Regions from separate parts of the Oceanobacillus sp. E9 genome, predicted to be linked through region 1. Evidence: a T-box and tRNA genes for the amino acid it is inferred to sense, from the RefSeq annotation. Region 1 holds a T-box; the other holds one or more tRNA genes.

Region 1 (8,208 bases):
CCCCGGCTAAATGTAATTTTTCTGTTGGTTGGTGCGTTAATTCTTGTTCTTCTGAAATAAATACTTTTCCAATTTCAAAATAATTTAAGTCTGTTTGCTTTCGGGCAACGTTATGTTGTAATGTACGTAGCAATTCAGGTACAATACTTAAACGCAAATATTTATGATCCTCACTCATTGGCATAGCTAATGAAATTGGATAACTATTGTCTATATCAATATTAGGAGTGACTAATCGCTTTGCATTTTTTTCATTAGTTAAAGAATATGTTAATGTTTCCATTGCACCGCTGCTCATCATGAACTCCCTAACTTTCCGTTGCAGTAGTTGATTTTCTGTTAGGCCACCAGATTTCACCCAACCTTGTGGTATCGTATATGGTAGATAATCGTACCCATGAATACGGATAATTTCCTCTAACATATCTTCGAAAATTTTAATATCACTACGACGAGTTGGTACATGAACAATAAATGTATGACCATCTTGATCAAAATTAAATTTTAATCTATTCAAGACAGACTGTACATCTTTTTCCGATAATTCCATACCAAGTCGTTGATTTACTTGGTCAAGTGGCACTTTTACGTCTGTTGTTGCTTTTACATCTAGATGATTTTCTTCTGCATAACCTTGTAATACTTTTCCACCTGCATATCTCTGCATGAGTTGACATGCTCTTAACCCTGCTTCTACAATTCGATTAGGATCAATACCTTTTTCAAAACGGGTACTTGATTCACTTCGCAAACCTGTTTGTCTAACCGTGTGTCGTACTGAAGTAGCTTCGAAATACGCAGCTTCTAATAATACGTTAACCGTCTTATCAGTAACCTCGCTATTTGCTCCTCCCATAACTCCTGCTAAGGCAACCGGCTCACTACCATTAGTAATCACAAGATTATCTTTGGTTAGTTTTCTTTCTTGTTCATCCAATGTTTGGATTACTTCACCATCGTTTCCTCTTCGAATAACAATTTTGTTTGAACCAAAACGATCGAAATCAAATGCATGCAGTGGTTGACCATACTCTAAGAGTACATAGTTCGTAATATCAACTACATTATTAATAGGTCGAATTCCTGAAGCCATTAGGTAATTTCGCATCCATAAAGGTGATGGTTTAATTTTTACATCTTTAACGATAAATGCTCCATAATACGGATTTAGATCTTTAGCTTCAATGTTGACATCAATCTGATCAGATACTTTCTCACCAACATAATCGATTTTTCCACTCGGTAATTCAATTGGTTGATTTAAAACAGCTGCAACTTCATAAGCTACTCCCAACATGCTAAGTGCATCAGGACGATTAGCTAAAACGTCTAAATCTAAAACAGCGTCTGTTAAATTCAACCACTGATCAACATTTGATCCAACTTCGATATCTTCCTCTTCTGGGAATACAAATATTCCTTCTGCAATATCTGTAGGGATATACTTCTCTTCTAATCCAAGTTCTTGAAGTGAGCAAATCATTCCATTTGATTCCACACCACGAAGTTTTACTTTTTTTATTTTCATATTCCCTGGTAGCACTGCACCTGGTTTGGCTACCGCAACTTTTTGCCCTCTAGCTACATTTGGCGCACCACATACAATTTGTAATGTCTCTTCTCCAATATTTACTTGTGTCAAATTTAATTTATCTGCATCAGGATGTTTTTCACACGATTCCACATAGCCAACTACTATATTTTCGTTTTTTCCTGCGATGTGTTCGATCCCTTCTACCTCAATTCCTGATTTTGTAATCTTCGCTGCAAGCTCTTCGGGTGTAACCGCTTCTAAGTTAACGTAATTTTTTAGCCAATTATAAGATACTAACATGGTCTTCCTCCTTTATCTCTTTCCGATTTATGCTTGGTGAAATTGGTTTAAGAATCGAATATCATTGGTATAAAAATGACGAATATCGTTGACGCCATATTTTAGCATTGCGATACGCTCTTGCCCCATTCCAAACGCAAAACCGCTGTAAACTTTTGGATCATAGCCACTCATCTCTAAAACTCGGGGATGTACCATTCCACCACCCAAGATCTCAATCCAACCAGTCTGCTTACACACAGAACATCCTTGACCACTGCACACTTTACATGAAACGTCCATTTCTACGGATGGCTCTGTAAATGGGAAGAATGATGGACGCAATCGAATTTCTCGATCTTCTCCAAACATATTCTTTGCAAAAATGTCTAACGTTCCTTTTAAATCACTTAGTGTAATATTTTTATCAATAACTAATCCTTCAATTTGTCTAAATTGATGAGAGTGAGTCGCATCGTCAGTATCTCGACGATAAACCTTACCAGGGCATATCATTTTAATTGGCTTCTCTCCATTGTATGCCTGCATAGTACGTGCTTGGACTGGTGAAGTTTGTGTGCGAAGTAACAACTCATTTGTAATAAAAAATGTATCCTGCATATCTCTTGCTGGATGGTCTTTAGGAAGGTTTAATGCTTCAAAATTAAAGTAATCTGTTTCCACTTCCGGACCTTCCTTTACTTCATATCCCATACCTATAAATAAATCTTCTATTTCTTCAACAACACTGGTTAATAAATGTTTACCACCTATGTGTACCGGGTTCCCCGGTAAAGTGACGTCAATCGTTTCTTTCTCTAATTTCTCATTTAACGCTTCTTCTTCAATTTTTTCTGTTTTCTGATCAAGCGCTGCCGTAATTTGTTCGCGAACTTGGTTGGCTATTTCACCAACGACAGGGCGTTCTTCCTTTGATAATTTCCCCATTCCTCTTAAAACACTCGTTAACGACCCTTTTTTTCCTAAATATTTTACTTTTAGATCCTGTAATGATTTCATATCATTTGCTTCTTCGACAGAAGCAATGGCCTCATCACGGATGGTGTGTAATTCTTCTTTCATTCTTTATACCTCCCTATTTTATTTCATCAATACGAAAAACCGATTTACATATAAAAAAGCCCCTATCCCAGAAAGGGACGAGGCTTTAAGATCGCGGTACCACCCTTGTTGATTATACATTATATCAAATAATCCAACTTTCCCCTGATAACGGATGGTTCCGAATCACCTTTACATTCATTTATGGTCCAAGTGTTAGCTCCAGAGTGAAATGCAATTCTCTTTATCAATAGGAATGCTTTCAGTCTGGACATTCCCTCCCTATATTGATTAAAAATGAGTTTTGCTTGCTCCTTCATCGCTTGTATTGATTTTTTAGTAATAAAACCATTATAGAAAAAACGTACGAAGCATGCAAGGTTATTTTTTTAAATGATACATTAATATCCCAGCTGCAATACCTACATTTAATGATTCAGCTTTTCCATAGATAGGAATATTTATACGTTGATTTGCTATGTTTAATAATGAAGGATCTATTCCCGATCCTTCATTACCTAGAATTAAGCCCACCTTATTTTGGTTGTTAACTTCTCTATAGTCCACTGCATCTTGCAATGCAGTTGCTAAAATAGAAAATCCTTGTGATTGTAACTTATGTATTTCTTGTTCTAATGGTGCAGTATAAATTGGTATGTGAAAAATTGACCCTTGCGTAGCCCGGATAACTTTATCATTAAATATATCCACACATCCTTCACCTAATACAACTGCATCTACACCAGCTGCATCAGCAGTTCGGATGATCGTCCCCATATTTCCAGGGTCTTGAATGGCATCAAGAAGAATAATCAACTCGTTATCTACTTGTACATTGGACTTATTCATTTCTACCACAGCGATGATTCCTTGAGGAGTTTGTGTTTGTGATATTTCTTTTAATACATTTTCACTTACATACTCTACAGGAATACCTTTAGCTTCGTTTGGTATTTCATATCCTTCAACAATGATCAATTCTTGAATAATCCATTTACTATTTAAGGCTTCTTGAATTAGATGGATACCATCGATTAGGAATGTATTGGTTTTTTCCCGATCTTTTCTCCGATGCAATTTTTTCAAGTTTTTCACTTTTTCATTTTTTATAGAGGTAATCATTATTCAAAACATCCTTCGTTTTTTTCCTACCTTTATCATACATATATTTTGTCGTTGTGGTCAAACTATGTTTAGTCCACTATTTCAAGAGGAGTGTGTTTGATGGATTTAAATTTACGTAAAGCAATTTATTCCAACATTTCCAATAATGACGAGCAACAACTAGAAGCTACAATTGTGGATGCCATTCAAAATGGTGAGGAAAAAATGCTTCCTGGTCTAGGAGTACTATTTGAACTAATATGGAAACACTCTGATGATCAAGAACGAAAAGAAATGATACAGTCTTTAGAATCTGGTGTAAAGCAGCTGTAATCTAGACATAGGAGATCGGGGACATATTCTTTTGAATATTTTTCACCTTGATCTCCTTCTTCTTTTCAGCAAACGAGAACAAAATCTCTAATGAATAAATTTCATTTTAACAAGGACTTTTTTCCTTATCCCCTCTCATTATTTAAAATAAAGAAAATTATTTACACATTAATTACATACAATTTGCTTATAAGAGTAAAAAGAAAATAAAATCAAAAATGAGAATAAAGAACTAACAATTCGACAATTCCTTTAAAACAAATCTTTTATTTCTTCAATTATTTACATAATATCGTACACAAATAAGTATATAGGACCATAATAATCTCTTGAATTTAAAACTTATATGAAACTTTTAATATATATATCTATTTAGAAGATTATTAGATATATTTGACTACCTATCTGTTAAATGATATAAAAAATTGAAGCAATTTTTTATTATATGTTTTTCAGTAATGTAATAAACTTGTTAAGAGAACAGTAACAGAAAGGGGTAAATGTTTTGGAAGAAAATACGAATAACAAATCAAAGAAGGGTCTCTCCAAAGGAATTATAGCCTTAATAGTAGGTGTAATAGTACTCTTAGGAGGAACAGCTGCTGCATTCTTTATTAATAGTTCATCTCCAAAAGCTACATATTTTCTTGCTGAGAAGAATTCGTTAGAACATGCAAAAGAATATGTAGAAAATCGGTATTCGGATGAATTAGCATGGTTAGAGAAATCAGAAGAAGAGGCAATGGAACAAAATCTAGACATCGGTGTTACATTTAACGAACCAAATTCAAACGGTTTGCAAACAGACCCAGGGATTGAAATGATTAATAACTCCAGACTTATGTTCAACACGCAAACAGATATGGAAGCTCGTCAATTTTATACAAATATAGGTGTGAACTATAATGGAATAGAATTAAATGATATTGAATTAGCTATTAATGAAGGAAATGTAACAGCTGGATTACCTTTCCTAAATGAAACACTTCAGTTTAATGATGAAGATTACGGAAGTCTTATGTATGAACTTGATCCATATACTTTTACAGGAAATGAAACTCTAAATTTAGATAGCATATTATTCGATAATATCTATGCATTAGAAGAAGAAGACCTTGAATACATTAAAGAAGAATATGTGATGTATACTTATGATTTACTTCCTGACGAGGCATTTGAGAGCTCGAATGAAGACGTAGAAGTAAACGGTGAATCAATAAGTGCTGAAAAAGTTACAATGCATTTATCAGAAGAACAAGCAAGAGAAGTACTGATTAGCCTATTTGAAAAAATGAAAGACGATGAGAAGTTAAAAGAACTTGTCCACGACCAAATAGTTAATCTTTCTTACGTGGCTGGATCCGATATGGCACAATTAGAAGAAGAAGTTGATCTTATTCTCGAAGACTATGAAGCTGTCTTTGAAGATGCAATCAAAGAAATTGAAACCTTCCAATTTAAAGATGGTATTCAATCTGCTTTATGGGTTGCCGATGATAAAGTAGTACAACGTGAGTTAAATATTGCTCTAGCTCCAGAAGGAGAACAATTAGTAACATTAGGGATCAATGGTCAACAACACTTAACCGATGATCAAATTTTCTTTGACTTTGAATTTACAGCAGATGAAAGCTCATCTGTAGTTCTTTCAGGTGATTTAAGTTCTAAAGATAGTATTATCAAAGACAGTATGGAAATCTCAATTCCAGATGCTGAAATGAAATTATACTATGAAGGTGAAGAATCAGTTAGTGAAAACACTCGTACGTTTGATCGAACATTTGGATTTAGCGAGCCATATACAGGTGAAGGAAGTATGGTCTGGTCTGGTGAATCGACTTATGAAGAAGATCAAATGAATTCTAACAATACTTTAACTTTCGGAACTACAGAAATGCCTGAAGTTCTCGTACTCGATATGAATATAGATGGATCTATTATTGATCATGTAGCAGAAATGGATACTTCTAATATCGTAGACATTGGAACAATGTCCTCTGAAGAAATTTCAACATATTTTAGCACAGATTTCGCAGAACAATTTCAACAATGGATCATGCAATTTATGGGTGGGTCGAACTTTGAATTTTAATAATTGATAATTTTAGATAGAAAAGAGCGTGCATTACAATGACGTTTACGAAACATGTAGGACTATTTTTAAAAAATCACATAGTTCATTTAAAGAGGAAGTGTCTAACACTTCCTCTTCTTTTCATGTTCCCTGTTCTTATCGTGAGTTTAATCGGATTTATGTTATACACCTTTATTTCTCAAGATGAACAAGATCCTATTCAAGTTGGATTAGTAGATTTAGATGAATCTGAAGAAACCCAGTTAATGGTCCAATTCTTAGAAGGTTCATCTTTATTCAATCGGTTTTTGCATATTAATAAACTTGAAGAAAATGCAGCTAAAAAAGAATTAGAGGGTAATAAAATAACTACGTACATAGCCTTTCCAAAGAATTTTATTAAAGACCTTTATCAAGGAACCACCGTCGATATTCCAATCACAGGAAATCGACAACAACCGGCTGAGAGTTATATGATATATGAAACAATGGAAAGTGTCATCCGTCATATTCGTTCATCTCAAGCAAATATTCTTACGATGAACTACTATGCAAAACAGTTTGAAATGAATGACGATGAACGGAACGATTTTGTTTTCCAACAATTTCAAGAGTTTTTATTGTATACCATTAGTAGAGAACAAATAATACAGGAGAATGAACTTTCTAATCAGGCTACCTCCTCCCCCAAAGATTTTTTTGGAATTGGTATATGGTTTGTCGTTATAACCATATGGGTTTTTATGATATATCATTCTTTCTCAAAAGAAACCCCAGCCTATATTTATCAAAGAATGCGTTTATATGGAGTTACTGTTTTGCAGCAAATTAGTGCGCAAATAATAATTTCTTTGTTTGTCTCTTTACTTTTCATTATTCCTTCCTTTTACGGAACTTTATACATACTAGATATTACCTTGGTTAATGAGAACCTTCTACGAATAATACTTCTCATAACACTGTTTATTTTTTCTTTGTTATTACTCATTGCAAACTTAGAATTAATTATTCCATCTAAGAAATTTAGAATGCTTATCCAATCTGCGTTTATCCTTTTGATTATTTTATTGAGTGGAGCTATTATTCCAACTATTTACTATCCACCATTTCTTCAAGATGTGATGCCTTATATAATAAGCTATTTAGCTATGGATTGGATTCAACAGATTACCTTGAACGGTCGATATCATGCCGAATATACCCCATTATTAATAATAGGTGGAGCGCTTCTATTTTTATTACTTGCTTTATCCAGTTGGAAGGAGCGTGCACGCACATGATACAGGTGTGGAAAACAAGACTCATGCAGTTAAAAAAACGATGGTTAACGATTGCATTTTGGACTTTATTCCCTTTTCTTTTAACTTGGATTATTATAGAAACTACTGAGGTCATCCAAGATGAGAGTAAAATTCCAGTAGGTATCGTTCTAAAAGAAAATACAGAGATGGCTCATCAACTAAAAGAGGATTTACAGTCTTCTACATTTGTTGAAGTCATGGATATTACGGAAGCAGAAGCAAAACGGATGGTTGCAACACATGAAATTGATAGTGCTTTTATAATTGAAAAAGGTTATGAAGATGCTATTTTAAATGGAGAAAGAAATCGGTTAATTAGTTCCTATACTAGTAACTTTTCTTTTGGATATGTACCAATAAGAGAAATGATTGGCTCTTTTGTACAAGAAGATAGTGGAAAAGCAAAAGCAGCTCAAACTATTTTACAATTGGGAGAGTATCTAAATACGAATAATTTGCCAACAACTTCAGAAATTATTCAAAAGATACAAGAAGTAGAAATTAGTGAAAATTTAGTGTAT
Region 2 (8,208 bases), 220 kb from region 1:
AAATCCATGTTGGATTCACTGTTTTTTATCAATCAACTGCTTCTTCTTCATCTTGTTCTTCCTTCACTTCGAAGTAAGCATCAAGGATACGTCTGCCAATTTTATTATTTATTCCATTTCCTTCCCCAGTATGTGGAACTATTACAGCAAACGCAACTTCTGGTTCATCAAATGGTGCATAGCCAACCAGTGAAAGACTATTAGTATCAGCTAGCTTTTTCCCATCTTCATAAATGGATGTTTCAGCTGTACCCGTCTTCCCAGCAGCAGTATAATCTGTGCCTGAAAAATAACTGCTTGCTGTTCCTGTACTATATACTCTTCTAAAACCTTCTTGTACGCGTTCAATTTCAGATTGACTCATATCTATTCTGTTCATTACTTGCGTATTTTTTGTATAATACACTGGACCTAATTCATCAAATGAAGCAATTGGATCATGAACTTGCTTTAGGAAATGTGGTTGTACACGATAGCCATCATTAGCAATCGTTGAAACGTATTGTGCTAATTGTAAAGTCGTATACGTATCATATTGTCCAATTGTAAAATCCAGAACATTACCAGGATTGGGTGCGCTATTTGAACGAACTCCAGTAGATTCATACGGAAAATCAATACCCGTAGAGGCACCTAAACCAAATTGATTAAAATAATTTTGTAAATCATTTAGTGCATTGTTGTATTCACTCCAACTTGCATTAAGGCTAGAGTTATCTGGATATGGATGTCGGTTTTCTCCCATCATTCGTAAAGCGATATAGAACATGTAGACGTTTGAAGACTTTTCCAAAGCTTGATAATCGTTTACATGACCTAAATTTCTAACTGATTTTTTTACTGGTGTACTAGCAATTCGAATTGGATTATCAAAAAACACTTGTCCTGGTGAAATCACACCCGATTCATATCCTGCTAATACACTGGCACCTTTCACTGAAGAACCTGGTTCATATGCACTTGCTAACGCCATAAATGCGGCATCATTGTATTCTCCCTTTTCTTTATCATAATTCACGCCAGACATTGCCAGTAACTCGCCTGTTTTTGGATTCATTACTACTGCAAAAGCGTTCGTTAGGTACTGATTAGGCCCAGGATATTTTTCTTTAGCATCCTTAAATTCTTCTAATACTATTTCGTCTACTTTTTCTTGAAATTCCATGTCAATCGTTAAAACGAGGTCTTTTCCTCGTTGCCCTTCAACTACGGTTTCCGTTCCTACTATCGTACCATCTTTTCTCGTCTCATATTGAATCTGTTCTTTTCTACCTCTCAAGAAATCTTCATATTGCTGTTCTAAACCACTTTTTCCTACTCTATCGTTCCGGCTATATCCTTTACTTAAATAAGCTTGCACATCTTCAGCTGGAATTCCTTGCTGCTGACTTGTTATACTTCCCAACAGACTCGTTAAGGTATCCTCGTAAGGATATACTCGATCCCAATCTGTGGTCGCATTTATCCCTGGTAATTTATCCAAATTCTCTGCAACAGTTGCATATTCTTCAGCAGTAACATCTTCATTTTTTATAACTTGTGGAGTCAATGAGTAAGCTTTATCCAATTCTTTTTTTATAGCGATAATTTCCATATCATCATCAGAGAAATCACTAATTTCTTCTTCGGTAATCAAATCCAATGTATGGTTATATACATCTGCATTGTCCATTTCGGAAGTATCTAGGTCCTCTAACCTCTCGTCTACATCTTTTTGATTAAGTAAATAATAATATTCCCGCTTATCTCTATCCGTAATACGTTTTAACCGGTCTTCCTGACTCATATCAATATACTCTGCTAACTTTTGAGCTAATTCTAAGCGATCTTTCGCTTGTACGCCTTTTGGTGGCGTATAAGTAATAGAATACATCGCTTTATTATCTACAATTACATTTCCATTTGTGTCTAATATTTTTCCTCTCGGAACAGGTACACTCGTCGTGTCAATATTTGTTCGCTCAATTTCTTCTTGGTGAGCCTCCCCATTCAAAATTTGTACAACCCCTAGTTGCAAAATTAATACAGAGAACAACAAAAAGATTGCAAAAAATAATATATTTATCCGAAAGGGAAGTTGGGCTCGTTTCTTTTTATTATCCTTACTCAATATCTCTTCTCCCCCAATAATTTAGTACAATATTTTCCTCTGTTTGATTTTACCATAATTAACGTTTTTTTTCGTCTGTAATTTGCTCTTTTATTAAAATTTCTTTTGGTTTTTTGGTTCCTATATGGATATTTTTAATGAGGAAATAAATAACAAGGTGACCAGCTCCAAAAACAATCAGCAAAGTTGGGATAATTTGTTCTTCTTCAAAAAATATAATCCCTAGTATAAAAACAGTTATCGATAATGCTCTGCCTAAATTTAAGAAGATTTCTCGTATAACTATATATTCCACACGCATTTCAGCAGCTTTGTATGCTTTTCCAATTACATCAAAAGTCATCGAAACAAATGGTACATTCAAGATTGGATAGGCAACCCCTATAACTACAGCATATACCATCAATAATGTATAATTCACTTCAAAAATGATGATAAATATGGAAGCAAATAATAACAATCCACCTACTAATATCGATTTTTTCCTTAAATGTGGTTTAATATATTTTGCTGCAATTAGATAAAAGACAATCGATAAACCGGATAAAAACATATTAAACGTCCCAAGGGCGAGTTCACTATTTGTAACGAGAAACACCCAAATTGTGATATAAAACCCAAAAATACCTTCTCTTAATCCTTGAAAAAAATGAGAATGTAAAACCCTTTTCCAATTTTTGTTTCTTTTCCTTTCTTTTGCTATATGCTTTATAGCAAATAATCCCTTTGACCCTTTTCTTACGATGAAAAAACTCGCGATCACTGCACAAGCGAACAACAGAAAAGAAATTCCAAAGATTACATTATATCCGACATCATCTACCATATTCGCAATGATAAAGCCTGCTAATAATGGGCCAACCATACCTGCAAATGAACTTAAAATGCCGAACACGCCATTGAACATATCTCTTGTATCCGGCTCCGTAATTTCAAAAGTCATAACATGAAATGCTAACCAAAAAAATCCGTAACCAATACCGATTAAGCACCCTAGTATAAAGTTATAATAAGCTGCCAACTCCCCAATAAACAAGACACAAACAAAAAATAGGCAAAGAAATAGTATACCAACGCGTAAAATAAGTATGCGATCAATGGCTTTGGATAACTTCCCTGCCCATACAAACGCAAGTGCCTGGAAAATATAACTAGCTAAATTATAATTAGCTATTGTTATTAATTCTCCAGATTGTTTCCAGATATAAACGTTAACAAATGTATTAGATAAGAAAATACCTCCTGAATATAATCCACCAATCAATAAAAGAATAACTAAGTCACGATTTTCAATTTTATGTTTTTGATAATAATTGTTTATTTGTTGGAACATCATAAACGACTCCTTCTTTTCAAACTTTATTTTTTGCGAAGGAGGCGTATCTATACAAAAAAAACACGTGAAATTCATTTCACGTGTTTTAATTTATAGTTGTATATTACTTAGCTTCTTCGTAGTTTTTCGCTACTTGATCCCAATTAACTACATTCCAGAATGCTGAAATGTATTCTGGGCGTTTATTTTGATACTTAAGGTAATAAGCATGTTCCCAAACATCAAGTCCTAAAATTGGAGTTTTACCATCCATTAATGGTGAATCTTGATTTGGTGTGCTTGTAATTTCTAGTTCTCCGTTGTTAACAATTAGCCATGCCCAGCCAGAACCGAAACGTCCTGCTGCAGCTGCTGCAAATTCTTCTTTGAATTTGTCTAATGAGCCAAATTTAGCATTAATTTTATCAGCTAATTCACCTGTTGGCTCACCGCCACCATTTGGTGATAGTAACTTCCAAAATAGACTGTGGTTAGCATGTCCGCCACCGTTGTTGCGTACTGCAGTTTTTGCACTTTCAGGGACTGCATCGAGATTGCTTATTAATTCTTCTACAGACTTACTTTGAAGATCTGCCTGTCCTTCCAATGCATCATTTAATTTAGTTACATACGTGTTGTGGTGTTTCGTATGATGAATGTTCATTGTTTCTTTGTCGATTGTTGGCTCCAATGCATCATATGCATATGGTAATTCAGGTAATTCAAATTTTGCCATGTTTATCTTCCTCCTCAAAATAAATGATGTAAAGGTTTATGTCCCTTTATAGTAAAAAGATTATCAAAGCTTTTAAGCAGTTGCAAACGATATGCTTTATATTTCCAATGTTTTGTATTCGATTTCATCTTCAAATACAAAAAAACAAGCTTTTGCTTGTTTTTAAAAGTGGCTCGGGACGGAATCGAACCGCCGACACAAGGATTTTCAGTCCTCTGCTCTACCGACTGAGCTACCAAGCCATATTAAATTAATTTTAACTAATTTAATTTAAACTAATTCTGATATTAATTTATATACCGTTCTTATATCAAATTTTCATCAGTAAGTCACACTTCCACACTACAATTGTTTTTACTAAGTGATAACACCTGCATCTTCAAGTTTATAGAGAGAAGTCTACATCACTAGAAGTTACACTTGTAACTCTACCGACTAAGCTACACGCTATAATCGATGTAAAATATGTATGGAGGAGGTAGAGGGATTCGAACCCCCGCGCGGTTTGACCCGCCTCTCGGTTTTCAAGACCGATCCCTTCAGCCGGACTTGGGTATACCTCCGAATTGGTTAAATGGTGGACCCTGCAGGACTCGAACCTGCGACCGATCGGTTATGAGCCGATAGCTCTAACCAACTGAGCTAAGGGTCCTTCTACTTAATTTTAATCATGGGGCGACCGGTGGGGATTGAACCCACGAATGCCGGAGCCACAATCCGGTGCGTTAACCACTTCGCCACGACCGCCATGATTTATATGGTAGCGGCGGAGGGGATCGAACCCCCGACCTCACGGGTATGAACCGTACGCTCTCGCCAGCTGAGCTACACCGCCATGGCTCCACAGGTAGGATTCGAACCTACGACCGATCGGTTAACAGCCGATTGCTCTACCACTGAGCTACTGTGGAATAATCATTAAAAGTCTTGTTTATGTAATAACAGCAACGAAATATAATTTATCATGTTTAACAAAATCTGTCAAACATTTTTTTGCGTCTTTGCAAAAGTTTTTATTTCGTTTTTCGACTGCAAAATTTATAATAGCACGTTTTTTTTCATATTTCAACATAAATTTTAATAGATTATGCATTTTTTTATTTTTTTCAGTTAAACCCGGTCAAATTTCTTTTATTTTGAATATTTCCTACTTCAATATATTAGTTTATTATACTATATATATTGGGTAGAAATAGCGTAAGTTAAAGGCCAGGTTCTACTTCCCTAATACTTCCTATACATTAATAAACCACTCTTAGTAATTATAGAATTGATACACAGATTAAAGAGTTCAGTAAATTAAGTTTGAAGAATTGAAACTTGATGGAGGTTAATCTTTGCTACAACAACTGAACTACATGGAGAATATGGCGAAACAAATCAAAATCAACTAGGAAGAATAAACTTTCCCTAGTTGAGCTTGAGCTTGACTGTGATAAAGGAAGCTATTCAAATTCATAGACACTATTTAAAATTTCAATCAAAACTTTTCTGTTTCATTAATTAATATGCATTATATTTTTGAAGTATTTCCTGTAATTTAAGTGCTATGGCGATATTACCTTTCACCTTTAATTTTCCCGTCATATAAGCCATAGTCGTATTCAATTTGTTGTTTGCAAGTTTAATGAAATCTTTTGTATCTATTTGAATCAGACAATCTACGTTATTTATTTTTTCTTGAGTAACATAAGGATTTTTTCCTTTTAGAAAGAGAATATACTCTTCCTTTGTATCTTTTAAAGACACTTTTACCACACTTTCAATTTCATTCACAATCTCCGGATTAATCTTTAATTGATTTTCTAATTCTTCTACTAATTTCTCTATCTCCCCCATTTAATAACCCTCCTTTACTTCTATATTACTAATACCAGATTGATCTGAAAAGACAAATTTATCTAACATCATTATTTATTGGTTACGGCAAAAAAATTAAAATTAGTTGATTGCTAACATGAGTCAATTTCATAATTGGCAAGTTTAATTAAATAACGAATAACTAATGAAATGTTTCAGTAATAGGAAAAATTAATTCTTATCCGTACCTACTAAAATGGAACTGTCTGCAATTGGAATCTACCAATGAAACATTCGGCTTTAATACCAAATAACTTAAGATGATATGGACTTAAGTGTTAAGAATAAATTATATAGAAACACTTCTTAATGAATCAAATTCAAGCGCATTCACTAATTTTTTAAGACATTATTTTGGTACATTTAACTGATGATTCACTATATAAAAATGGTCAAATAATCGCGTTTTCTGCATATGAATAGTATGTAAAAAATAAAAATTGTCTTCATTTTTAACCTGTACTAGCCTACAAAAAAGTAATACCTAAAAATTAATAGTAAATTTATTATTTATAAAGAAAATCGCAGAGAAGTTTTCACCTCTCTACGATTTTTTATAATTAATTTTCCTATTCACCTAATACATTCTCTGCAATATTCACAGCATGGTCGCCAATTCTTTCAAGGTTACTAATAATATCAACAAAGACAATACCTGCTGATCCGTTACATAGACCTTCATTCATACGAATGATGTGACTTTTACGGAATTTGCGCTCCATTTTATCAATTTGATCTTCTTTTTGAATAACTTCTAGTGCTGCTTCTCTATCTTTAAGTTCTAATGATTCAATTGCCTGTTTTACTGTCATAGCAGTCAAATCAAACATATTATTTAAGTCTTCCATAGCTTGGTCTGTTAAAATTACTTTGTTTGACATTTTGTAATCAATCAATTCCACTATATTCTCAAAATGATCACCTATACGTTCAATGTCTCGTACAGTGTTCATAAGAGCAGTGTGCTCAGCACTTTCAACTTCTGATAAAGATGTTGACGCAATTTCAACTAAATAATCCGTGATTTTTCTATCTAGATTATTTAAGGCACCTTCAACTTGCAACGCCATCTCAGAATTCTTTTCATTTTGTGTTGTCACATATAAATGTGTTTCTTCAAGACCTTTATGCGCATAGCTACCCATTCTTACAACTTCAGCTTTTGCTTGATCCAATGCTAAAGATGAAGATTGTTGGATGAATATTGGATCTAAGTGCATTGGTTTATATTCAATGATTGTGTCATCACCAGGTATAAGTTTAGTTACAAACCAGGCAAGAGCTGCTATAAATGGAAATTGTACAATTGTATTAGCAATATTAAAACTTCCATGCCCGAAAGCAATTGTCATTTCTGGATTTAGATTGAGCCAATCCTGTAAAAATGCAACATAATTTGTAAATGGTATTAACAGTAATAAGAAGACAGTTGCTCCTATTAAATTAAAAGTTACGTGAGTTAATGCCGCTCTTTTTGCAGCTACAGATGCACCAATACTAGCAATAATTGCAGTTATTGTTGTTCCTATGTTATCCCCAAATAATACTGGTAGAGCAGCGCCTAATTCAATTGCGCCTTCAGAATATAATCCTTGTAATATCCCTATTGTTGCAGATGAACTTTGAACAATTAATGTAAATACCGTTCCAATTACTACTCCTAAGATTGGAGTTTCGCTCATTGATACAGTAAGTTCATGAAACGCTTCTAAAGAGCGAAGTGGCGACATTCCACTACTCATTAATTCTAAACCAAAGAAGAGGGAACCAAAACCAAATACAGCTTGTCCTGCTGCATTGACGATTGGTTTCTTAAAGAAGAATAATAAGAAAGCACCAAGAGCCATTATAAGCAATGCATATTCACCTAAATCAATACCAATGATAAATGCAGTTACTGTAGTACCGATATTGGCACCCATAATTACCCCAATAGCCTGTCTTAAAGTCATAAAACCTGCATTTACCAGCCCAACAGTTAATACTGTTGTTCCGGAGCTACTTTGTATAAGTACAGTAACAATTATACCAGCGAGTACTCCTAGAAACGGATTGCTTGTAAAGCGATCCAGAATATCTCGAAGACGATCGCCTGCTGATTTTTGTAAACCATCACCCATGTATTTAATACCTAGCAGGAATATTCCTAAACCTCCGATAAATTCAATTAATAGTGTTTGTACATCG

The links. A T-box is a leader RNA that pairs with one kind of tRNA and senses whether it is charged. The one in region 1 lies ahead of pheS (phenylalanine--tRNA ligase subunit alpha), so its partner is inferred to be a tRNA-Phe.
Region 2: it encodes a tRNA-Phe, which carries the amino acid that the T-box ahead of pheS (phenylalanine--tRNA ligase subunit alpha) is inferred to sense. The anticodon was not compared.

Annotation. Positions count from the first base shown of each region.
Region 1 covers NZ_LSNA01000005.1:177,985-186,192, reverse strand. Annotated here, with positions in the region: gene pheT (phenylalanine--tRNA ligase subunit beta) at 1-1,834, opposite strand, end outside; gene pheS (phenylalanine--tRNA ligase subunit alpha) at 1,862-2,896, opposite strand; T-box leader at 2,967-3,204, opposite strand; gene AQ616_RS04600 (TrmH family RNA methyltransferase) at 3,257-3,997, opposite strand; gene sspI (small acid-soluble spore protein SspI) at 4,100-4,312, shown strand; gene AQ616_RS04590 (flagellar basal body-associated FliL family protein) at 4,818-6,404, shown strand; gene AQ616_RS04585 (ABC transporter permease) at 6,443-7,666, shown strand; gene AQ616_RS04580 (ABC transporter permease) at 7,663-8,208, shown strand, end outside.
Region 2 covers NZ_LSNA01000005.1:399,681-407,888, reverse strand. Annotated here, with positions in the region: gene AQ616_RS05665 (peptidoglycan D,D-transpeptidase FtsI family protein) at 29-2,110, opposite strand; gene AQ616_RS05660 (MFS transporter) at 2,169-3,443, opposite strand; gene sodA (superoxide dismutase SodA) at 3,550-4,161, opposite strand; tRNA gene AQ616_RS05650 (tRNA-Phe) at 4,331-4,403, opposite strand; tRNA gene AQ616_RS05645 (tRNA-Ser) at 4,632-4,724, opposite strand; tRNA gene AQ616_RS05640 (tRNA-Ile) at 4,737-4,813, opposite strand; tRNA gene AQ616_RS05635 (tRNA-His) at 4,833-4,908, opposite strand; tRNA gene AQ616_RS05630 (tRNA-Met) at 4,920-4,996, opposite strand; tRNA gene AQ616_RS05625 (tRNA-Asn) at 4,998-5,072, opposite strand; gene AQ616_RS05620 (SCP2 sterol-binding domain-containing protein) at 5,665-6,000, opposite strand; gene AQ616_RS05615 (Na/Pi cotransporter family protein) at 6,591-8,208, opposite strand, start outside.